DNA from 3 places in the Kocuria oxytropis genome. Region 1 is predicted to be linked to each of the others. Evidence: riboswitches for the same ligand, from Rfam matches in the RefSeq annotation. Region 1 holds a riboswitch; each other region holds the start of a gene.
The links. Region 1 has a riboswitch for cyclic di-AMP ahead of QYM41_RS15785 (C40 family peptidase). Riboswitches for the same ligand answer to the same signal wherever they lie in the genome.
Positions count from the first base shown of each region.

Region 2: another riboswitch for cyclic di-AMP. It lies ahead of QYM41_RS15370 (C40 family peptidase); the one in region 1 lies ahead of QYM41_RS15785 (C40 family peptidase).
Region 3: another riboswitch for cyclic di-AMP. It lies ahead of QYM41_RS04255 (C40 family peptidase); the one in region 1 lies ahead of QYM41_RS15785 (C40 family peptidase).

Region 1 is NZ_JAVFXA010000020.1:18,815-22,040, forward strand. It holds gene QYM41_RS15775 (cation diffusion facilitator family transporter) at 1-218, opposite strand, end outside; gene QYM41_RS15780 (ArsR/SmtB family transcription factor) at 215-583, opposite strand; gene QYM41_RS15785 (C40 family peptidase) at 1,039-1,689, opposite strand; cyclic di-AMP (ydaO/yuaA leader) riboswitch at 1,695-1,848, opposite strand; gene QYM41_RS15790 (hypothetical protein) at 2,236-2,388, shown strand; gene QYM41_RS15795 (cation efflux transmembrane domain-containing protein) at 2,444-3,142, opposite strand; gene QYM41_RS15800 (ArsR/SmtB family transcription factor) at 3,139-3,226, opposite strand, start outside.
Region 2 is NZ_JAVFXA010000018.1:39,606-42,831, forward strand. It holds partial or broken gene QYM41_RS15365 (response regulator transcription factor) at 79-422, shown strand; cyclic di-AMP (ydaO/yuaA leader) riboswitch at 1,111-1,279, shown strand; gene QYM41_RS15370 (C40 family peptidase) at 1,286-1,927, shown strand; gene QYM41_RS15375 (DUF305 domain-containing protein) at 2,246-2,935, shown strand.
Region 3 is NZ_JAVFXA010000003.1:57,957-61,182, forward strand. It holds gene serC (phosphoserine transaminase) at 1-358, opposite strand, end outside; gene QYM41_RS04250 (metal-dependent transcriptional regulator) at 590-1,276, shown strand; cyclic di-AMP (ydaO/yuaA leader) riboswitch at 1,685-1,834, shown strand; gene QYM41_RS04255 (C40 family peptidase) at 1,840-2,514, shown strand; gene QYM41_RS04260 (C40 family peptidase) at 2,785-3,226, shown strand, end outside.

The DNA of each region.
Region 1 (3,226 bases):
GTGGCCGGTTTCAGCGCCAGGGTCGCGGCGGTGAGGGCGATGAGCAGCCCGGCCGAGTCGGTGAACATGTGCCCGGCATCGGCCAGCAGCGCCAGGCTGCCCGAGACCACCGCACCGATGATCTCGGCGACCATAATCGTGGCGGTGATGGCGAACACCACTGCCAGTTTCCCCCTCCGCCCGGCGCCGGCGTGGGAATGATCGTGCTCGCCGCTCATACCGGAATCTCCTGGGTGGTGGCGTCATCGGCGAGGGCCTCGGCGGCGCACTCGGGTGTCCCGCACCGGCACACCGGTTCGACGGTGAGGATAGTGCCCAGCAGGTCCTCCAACGCGTGGGCCAGCTTGGGGTCCGAGAGTTCATAGCGCACGTTGCGCCCCACCGGCACGCCCACGACCAACCCGCAGTCGCGCAGACAGGCCAGGTGGTTGGACAGGATCTGCCGGCTCACCCCGATCCGGGCCGCCAGTTCCGAGGGCACCGCTGGGCCCTGCTGCAGCTGCAGCAGCACCGCGGCCCGGGTGGGATCGGCCAGTGCTTTGCCGAAACGGGACATCACCGCGACCGGGGACAAGATCCTCATCCAATAACCGTACAGCAGAATCTGTATCAAAGGAGATGAGGGGCTTCCCTTGATGATCGGGCAATGTCCAGCTCGTATTCATACGGTGAGGGCGGACGGGGGTGCCGTCCGCCACTGCGGCATCCCCGTCCCCCGAGCCATCGCTGCACCCTAAGGGCTCTCGCTCCAATGCCGAGGCGGAGCAGGATAAGCACTGCCCGCGTCCAGCGGAAGACAGGGCAAGGCCATGAGCACTCTCCGATCCTCTCCGCAGGACTGCTCCCCGTGTGCCGATTCGCTGGCGTGTGCACATCGACAGGATCGTGGCAATCGTTCGAGTCTGCGGCTACAGCTGCGGAGTGCACCCATGCGGTCCATCCGAGTGCACCCATGCGGTCCATCGACGATGATCCTGGCGGGGCACTCCGCACCTGACGGATGAGCCCACCGGCCGGCCTTCACCACATCGGCGAGACTCACCGGTAGGTGTAGTACCCGTCGACGGGCATGGCGTTGACGGAGTGGACGAAGGTGCCCTGGGTCGGGTTCAGCGCCGAGACCATCTTGCCGCCACCGATGTAGATGCCGATGTGGTTGCCGCCGTTCTGGGACACCAGGTCACCAGGCTGCGGGTTGGACGTCGGGGTGGCGGCGGCGATCTGCTGGAAGCTGGTGCGGGGGATGTCGATGCCGTTCTGGGCGTAGACCCAGCCGGTGAATCCGGAGCAGTCCCAGGCCCCGAAGGAGGTCCCGCCCCAGACGTAGCCGGTGCCCACGCCCTGCATGGCCGTGCCCACGATGCCGCCGGCGGCCGGGGCGATCTCGGTGATGGCGGTGGACTGCGGGCTCACGCTCGAGGTGGCGGCGCTCTGCTGCGGGGCCGGGGTCGGAGCGGCGGGCTGCGCGGCGACCGGGGCCGGGGTGGTGTAGGAGGCCAGGTTGGCCGTCGCCGATGCCGGAGCCGCATAGGAGGACCCGGAGGCGGCGGGGATCTCGGCGTAGGCCTGGGCCGGAGCGATGGAGCCCACCAGTGCGGCGCCGGCGGCGGCGACGACGGTGGTGGTACGCACGGCGCGCGAGGAGGTCTGGGCGCGGTGACGGGCAGTGTGCTGCTTGAAAAGCGACATGGGTGGATTCCTCCCTTTGCCTACGAGGTGAGCTGTCGGATGCGGGTGGGAGACACCCGGTCGCAGAACGCACGCGCTCTGAGACTTAACCCCAAGGCCCCGGTACACCGGGACCGGTAATGGTTCCCCCGCTTCTGCCAAGCGATTTCTCTTCAGGAACCCCGGGCACCGGCAGAACTCGGCGATGTGCCACGAGGGCGCCGACAGGATCAGTGGTCGGCACGCACTGAAGAGTACAAGGAGATTACGAAACAATCACAATCCGATTCGGGAATGTATAGAGATCGTAAAGAAGTGGTCAAGGCTTGATGAAGACCTGAATTGTTGTCGGCTTTTTCCTGTTAATTTCCCGAGAAAGGCGGGGCGCTCTGCGCTTTGAGTGAGGTGGCTTGTTGGTGCGTGGGCGCTGCGCGGGGAGTCGTCGCCCACACAGCGGTGGGGACAGGAGCCACTTCAAAAGGCGCGGCGGGTGGATCGAGAGCGAAGCCCGCGGCCATCCTGGGATATTTCGCGCTGCATCAAGCCCCGGAAATTTGGGCTCTGTCCATGCTCGCACTGACTGGCGGAACGTTAGCCAGCGTTGTGGTCGAGGAGATGCCCGACCAAGCCCACGAAGGCGACACCAGCGTGCCGGGACCGATCCTGCTCACCGGCGGAGTTGCGCTGTTCGCCGCGATCTCCGTCTACCTCGGTTCCTGAGAAGCCGTGCGCCCCGGCGTCCTCGTCTCGGGGCGCCGACGCGTGCCGACCGTGCTCAGTGGGCGCAGTTGGGACCGCATCCACCGCAGTGTGCACCGTCCTCGGCGGTGAGGACCGCAACGGGAGTGCAGCAGGCGTCTCCGCGCCAGGCCTCCAGCCCCTCCTTGACCGCCACGGCGGCGATCACCAGCGCAGCCAGCGGGTCGGCCCAGGACCAGCCCAGGGTGCTGTTGAGCACCAGGCCTACCAGCAGCACGGCGGAGAGGTAGGTGCACAGCAGGGTCTGCTTGGAATCGGCCACCGCAGAAGCGGAGCCCAGTTCCCGGCCGGTGCGGCGTTCGAACCAGGACAGGAACGGCATGATGAGCAGGCTCACCGCGGCCAGTCCGATGCCGACCGGGGAGTGTTCCGGCTCGGCGGCCCCGAGCAGGGCGCGGATCGCATCGACGGTGACGAAGGCGGCCAGGCCGAAGAAGGAGAACGCGATCACCCGCATCGCCACCTTTTCCCGTTGGTGCGGGTCCGGGGCGGCGAACTGCCACGCCACCGCCGCCGCGGAGAGGACCTCCACGATCGAGTCCAGGCCGAAGCCGATCAGCGCCGAGGAGGAGGCGATGGTGCCGGCGGTCAGGGCGATGACCGCCTCGAGCACGTTGTAGGTGATGGTGCCGGCCACGATCCAGCGCACCCTGCGGTGCAGCACCGCCCGGCGTGCATCGGTGATGGGCTTGGGGTCCAGGGTCAGGGAGGTCATGTGCAGGTGCATCCTTCCGGGGAGCAGCAGGTCGGGTCCACGGTGACCACCAGCTCCAGCAGGTCCCCCAGGGCGGCCCCGAGG
Region 2 (3,226 bases), on a different contig from region 1:
AGTGAAGGTCTGACGAAGATTCCTCCCGCAACCGACCTTCGGCATGAAAGCCTCCCGGACCGAGGGGACACTGAAGTCATGCATCCTGGCACTGACGCGGCGGCCGGGCGGGTGCTGGTGGTGGACGACGAAAAGCCCCTGGCGCAGATGGTCGCCACCGCCCACACCGGGCCCGGCGCGGTGGAGGCCGCCCGCAGCCGGAGCGTTGATGTGGTGGTGCTGGATCTGGGGTTGCCCGGGCTGGACGGGATCGAGGTGTGCCGCAGGATCGGGGGGTCTCCCAGTGCTACGTGCTGATGCTCACCGCCCGCGGGGACGAAGACGACTAACTGGCCGGCCTGACCGCCGGGGCTGATGACTACATCACCAAGCCCTTCAGCGTGGGCGAGCTCGTCGCGAGAGTGGCCGCGGTGCTGCGCCGGTCCCGAACCACCGTGACTACCGTGGAGCCGGCCCGAGTGTTCGGGGACCAGACCGTCGATCTCACGGCCCACGAGGCGCGGGTGGATGGGGAGCCGGTCTCGAGCATCGAGGTCACATGAGTCACGATCTGGCGCCTTCATCGAGGTCCCGGCCCCCAGCACCAGCCACAGACCCGGAATGGTTTAAAGATTCCGTGAAGAAAAGGGCCTTTTCCCGGCCGGGCCATGTTCGGATATGAAGATTTCATGAAGGAAATAGCTCATTCCCCTCAGGAAATGCTGGGTACTTTTGTGCAGAAATCCGATAAAAACCTTGTGGAACGCTGGACTTCGCCCGGGGGCCCGCCCCTCCCCGGACAGGACGCAGGCCGGTAGGGCCATGAGTGCAGAGGGGCTGCGGATCCCAGCCCCCAGCGCGCTCATCGGCGCGATGCCGCAGGTCAGGGCCTCCCCCGGCGGTCCCGATGAGTGGTGGCACCGGGAGGAAAGACAACTGGTGGCGCCACCACGCCGGAACGAATGTGCCCCCGGGTGTCGTGGACGACCCGCGGTTCGCCGACGACCGCGCGGAGTCGCTGCAAGCCTTTTCCCGGCACCACAAGGAATGTGACCTTTTCGTTATCCAGGCGCTAGTGTCCTCTGCGTGCCGTTGGCTGATCTCATCGGCTTCCCCGGGTGCTTCGCCGAATTCTGCCGGCAGCCGGGGTCCCCATCACAGAAATGACTTGGCAGAAGCGGGGGAACCATACCCGGTCCGCACCCGGACCTTGGGGTGAAGCCGCCGGAGCTGCAGGCTCAGCGGCCGGGTGCCTCCCACCCGAACCCGACAGCTCACCTCGTAGGCAAAAGGAGGACCCTCATTCATGGCTTTCTTCACGCGTAGCTCTGCCCGCCACCGCGCCCAGACCCCCTCGCACCTGGTGCGCACCACGACCCTGGCCGCCGCTGTCGGCGCGGCGGTGATCGGCTCCGTCGCCCCGGCTCAGGCCTATGCCGAAGCCCCCGCCACGACCGACACCGCATACTCGGCCCCCGCGACCTCCCCGACACCGGCCGCTTCCCAGTCCCCCGTCACCGTGCAGACGGCGAGCCAGCCGGACGCTCCGGCCGCTGGGCAGGCCACCTCGAGTCTCTCCCCCCAGTCCTCGGACATTTCCGAGATCTCCGCTGCGGCCGGCGGCATTGTCGGCACCGCGATGCAGGGTGTCGGCACCGGCTACGTCTGGGGCGGCACGGACTTCGGCGCCTGGGACTGCTCCGGGTTCACCCAGTGGGTCTACGCCCAGCAGGGCATCGACATCCCCCGCACCAGCCAGCAGCAGTGGGCGGCCGGCACCCCGACCACCGACCCGCAGCCCGGCGACCTCGTGGTCCAGAACGGCGGGGCCCACATCGGGATCTACCTCGGTGGCGGCAAGATGATCTCCGCGCTGAACCCCACCCAGGGCACCTTCGTGCACAGCGTGAATGCCATGCCGACGGTCGGCTACGTCACTTTCCGTTGAGCCAACACGCCGCCCGCCACGAATGCCACGCGTGGCGGGCGGCGTGTGTGCCCCCCATCTGACCAGCATCCGGGACCGGCCGGCCAGAACCGGAGATGCCTGCACCCGGCCAACGCCGGGGAACACCCCGATTTGGCCGCCTGACGGACCCGCTCTTGAAAGTTCAGTGAAGATCTACCGCCCAGCCCTCCCAACCCGGAGAAGCCAGCTGCGGCGGGGCTACCGTCAATGGATCGGCCCGCCTCGACCCGAGGCTGAGCAGAGCAAACACCACAATGTGCAGGCCCAGCACGGGCTGCTGCGAAAGAGAGTTTCTTCATGACGTCGACGATCAAGCACCTGGCCGCCGGGACGGCCCTGGCGCTGGCCCTCAGCGGTGCCGGAGCGACCGCGGCGGTCGCGTCCCCGACGCACCAGCCCGCCTCCGCCTCCGCGCAGACGGGCGCTGAGCGGCACATGAACCATGACCGCCACTTCGCCGTGATGATGGTCCCCCACCACCAGGGTGCCACCGACATGGCCGAGCTGGCCCTGCAGAAGTCCGAGCGCCCCGAGATCCGTGACCTGGCGGAGAAGATCATCGAGGCCCAGACCGAGGAGATCCAGCAGCTGGAAGCAGCGGCCCAGCGGCTGGCCGCCGGGAACACCCCGGGGCACCACCACCACGGCCACGGGCACCACCACGGACACGGCCACGGCCACCATGGCGGCCATGGTCAGAGCATGAATGCCGACATGCAGGGCGCCATGATGGGCGAGATGGACGGCATGGACGGCATGGACGGCATGAGCCTGGAGGAGCTGGCGAAACTGTCCGGGGACGAGTTCGACCAGGCTTTCCTCGAACAAATGATCGCCCACCACCAGATGGCTCTCGACATGGCCGAGATGGAGCTGCAGATGGGCACCGACCCCGAGCTGCGAGCCATGGCGGAGAAGATGATCGAGGACCAGCAGGTGGAGATCGAGCTCATGCAGGGCTGGTTGGAGGAGTGGTTCGCGGCCTGATCCAGGACCACGAGCTGAACCCCCACCGGCTGGAACGGGCCGCCACCGGGACGTCATGATCCCCGTCGACCCGTTCCAGCCGGTCCAGTGCGGTGATCCCCGACCCGGCACCCGATGGGCGCGCGCCCTTCGCACAGTCAGCGGCACCCCAAACGGTCACCGACCAACCGTAGGTTCGCCAGCGCCGCGTCCTCTTGCCTCAGGACACGGACCCCCTCGCCTGGGGTCCTGCTCCGCCAGCGCGCGCACCGTCACCGAGATGGCCAAGATGGCCGAGATGGCCGAGACCGC
Region 3 (3,226 bases), on a different contig from region 1:
CCTCCAGGAACGGGGCGGCACCGGTGGCCTGGGCGAACTTCGCCCCGAACTCCCCGAACACCAGGTGCTGGGCCTTCCGCTCGACGAGCCCGAAGGCGGCGGCGTCCCAGAAGGCCGTGGCCCCGCCCAGCCCCAGCAGCACCTCGTGGCCCTCGGGCAGGCCGAGGAACCGGGCGAGTCCCTCGCGCACCGAGGCCACCAGTTCCTGGACCGGCGCCTGGCGGTGCGAGGTGCCGAGCAGCGCGGACCCGGCCCGGGCGACGGCCTCGACCTGGGCCGGGCGGATCTTCGAGGGGCCGGCGCCGAACCGGCCGTCGAGGGGCAGCAGGTGCTGGGGGATGGTGACGTGTGCGGGCAACGGGCGCTCCCTGGGCAATGGTGGGCGGCGGGTGACGGGCGTCGGCGGGCGCGGCCGCCGGAGGGCGCTCGCGCTGGTCGCGCCCGCCGCCCATTCTGCCCCACGGGCGGCGGCGGGCGCGGCGGCCGGCTCCCTCCGCCGCCGGTGCGGGCCGCCCACTAAGCTCGTGCGGGAAGACCGGACCGGGCGGGATCCCCGGGGCCGGACGGCCGGACGAAGGATGACTGAGGCATGAGCGACCTGATCGACACCACGGAGATGTACCTGCGGACCGTGCTCGAGCTCGAGGAGGAGGGGATCACCCCGATGCGGGCCCGCATCGTGGAGCGTCTGGACCACTCGGGGCCCACGGTCTCGCAGACGGTGTCCAGGATGGAGCGGGACGGGCTGCTGACCATGGGCCCGGACCGGTCGCTGCTGCTCACCGAGGCGGGGCGGGAGCGGGCCGTGCAGGTCATGCGCAAGCACCGGCTGGCGGAGCGGCTGCTGGCGGACGTCATCGGCCTGGACCTGGCCCAGGTCCACGACGAGGCCTGCCGCTGGGAGCACGTCATGAGCGAGCAGGTCGAGCGGCGGCTCGTGGACCTGCTCCACAGTCCCCGTCACTCGCCGTACGGCACCCCGATCCCGGGTCTGGCCGCCCTGGGGGTCGAGGAGAGCCCCGCCGCGGCGCACCCCTCCCTGCTCGACGCCGCCCGCCGGCTGCCGGAGGAGGCCCACACCGTGGCCCTGCTGCCGGAGGTGGTCCAGGCGGACGCCGACCTGCTGGGCGTGCTGAGCGACGTGGGCGTGCTGACGGGCGCGGAGGTCAGGGCCCGGGTGGACGGTGAGCGCGTGCGCGTCGAGGTGCCGGCCACGGGCCGGTCCGCCGAGATCGACCTGCGCACCGCCGCGGCCATCCGCGTCCTCGCTCGCTGACCTGTCGCCGGAGGCCGCCGAGGGCACTCCGGGGGCGCTCCGGAGGGCACCCTCGAGGGGTCTCCGGCATGTCCGGGCGAGGGGGCGGACCGCAGTGTGGGGACGTTCACAAGCGACTTTCGGCCAGTCCGGCCCGGCGGGCCCGTCCGGGGCGCCGCACCCCCGGTGACGTGCGGATTCTCGGTCCTCCGAGGTGCGCTCCACAGAACGTCACGGATGGGAACTCATATCCGAGAAGAGATCAAAAGGGCATGATTCGGAGGCTGACCGTGTCCCGACCGTGATCGGCCGTGATCAAAACGTGACACTTCCGTAATCAATCATGTACTGTTCAACGCGTGCTGATCACTGGTCGGATCGGCGCCCACGGAGCACATCGCCGAATTCTGCCGGTGCCCCGTGGCCTCTTCACAGAAACTGCTTGGCAGAAGCGGGGGAACCACTTTCGGTCCCGGTGATCCGGGTCCTTGGGGTTAAGTCGTCAGAGCGCGTGCGCTCTGCGGCCGGGTGTCTCCCACCCGAATCCGACAGCTCACCTCGTAGGCAAAGGGAGGAACTCACCCATGTCGCTTTTCCAGCAGAACACTGCCCGCCACCGTGCCGAGAGCACCTCGCACGTCGTGCGCAACACCACCATCGCCGCCGCCGCCGGCGCCGCGATGATCGGCTCCATCGCTCCGGCGCAGGCCTACGCCCAGGCTCCCGTCGAGTCCGGTGCGGCCTACTCGGCCCCGGCCTCCGCCTCGCTGGCCGGTTACACCTCGTACACCTACCAGGCCCCGGTCGCCGCGCAGCCCGCCTACGAGGCCCCGGCCTACCAGGCCCCGGCCCCCGCCCCGGCTCCGCAGGCCGCCTCCACCGCGAGCGTGACCCCGCAGTCCACCGCCACCACCGCGATCGCCCCGGCGGCCGGCGGCATCGTGGGCACCGCGATGTCCGCCCAGGGTGCGGGCTACGTCTACGGCGGCACCGCCTACGGCGCCTGGGACTGCTCCGGCTTCACCCAGTGGGTGTTCGCGCAGAACGGCATCGACCTGCCCCGCACCACCTGGTCCCAGTTCGCCGCGGGCACCCCCACGGCCAACCCGCAGCCCGGTGACCTCGTCTCCCAGAACGGCGGCGCGCACGTCGGCATCTACATCGGCGCCGGCAAGATGATCTCCGCCCTCAACCCCACCCAGGGCACCCAGGTGCACTCCGTCAACGCCATGCAGCTGGACGGCTACTACACCTTCTGATCCGGCCCGCCGCCCGCGGGGACAACCCGCGGGCGGCGCCCGATCCTTTTCTCCCCCCCCCCACGGAGTTCCGCTCTCCCGGTTCTCCGTGCTCCCTGCTGTCCGACCGGACGGCCCCCTCCTCCGCTCGCCCGGCCGTCGTTCCCGATCCCGGAACACGGTCCTGCCGGACACCGGATCACCCCGAGCACCGCCCGGGGTGATCCGCGCTGTCTCCGCGTCCCTCCGGCAGACCGCCCCGGCCCCGCCAGAAAGCCGCCTGAACTCCTCATGACTCGTGACCTGTCCTCCCCGAACGGCATCGCCTCCCTCCTGAGCGGCAAGGCCCGCACGGTCGCCGCCGTCGCCGCGTTCTCCGGCCTCGCCGTCGCCACCACCGTCTCCGTGCAGGCCGCTCCGTCCCAGGACGCCTCCGCCGACGCCCCGCTGTCGGCCGTCGCGGCCGCCACCCCCACCGCGGCGCCCACCGTGTCTCTCGAGCCCGTCGCCCACGTGACGAAGGCCGAGAAGCCCGCGGAGAAGAAGACCGAGAAGAAGGCGGAGAAGAAGACCGAGAAGAAGGCGGAGCGGACGGTCGAGACCCCGGTCGTCGCGGCCGTGGCCGCCCCGGCCCCGAAGCCCGTGGCCGCCCCCGCCCCGGCCCCGGTGGTCGAGGCGCCGAAGCCGGTCGTGCAGGCCGCCCCGGCCCCGAAGCCCGCCCCTGCCCCGGCCC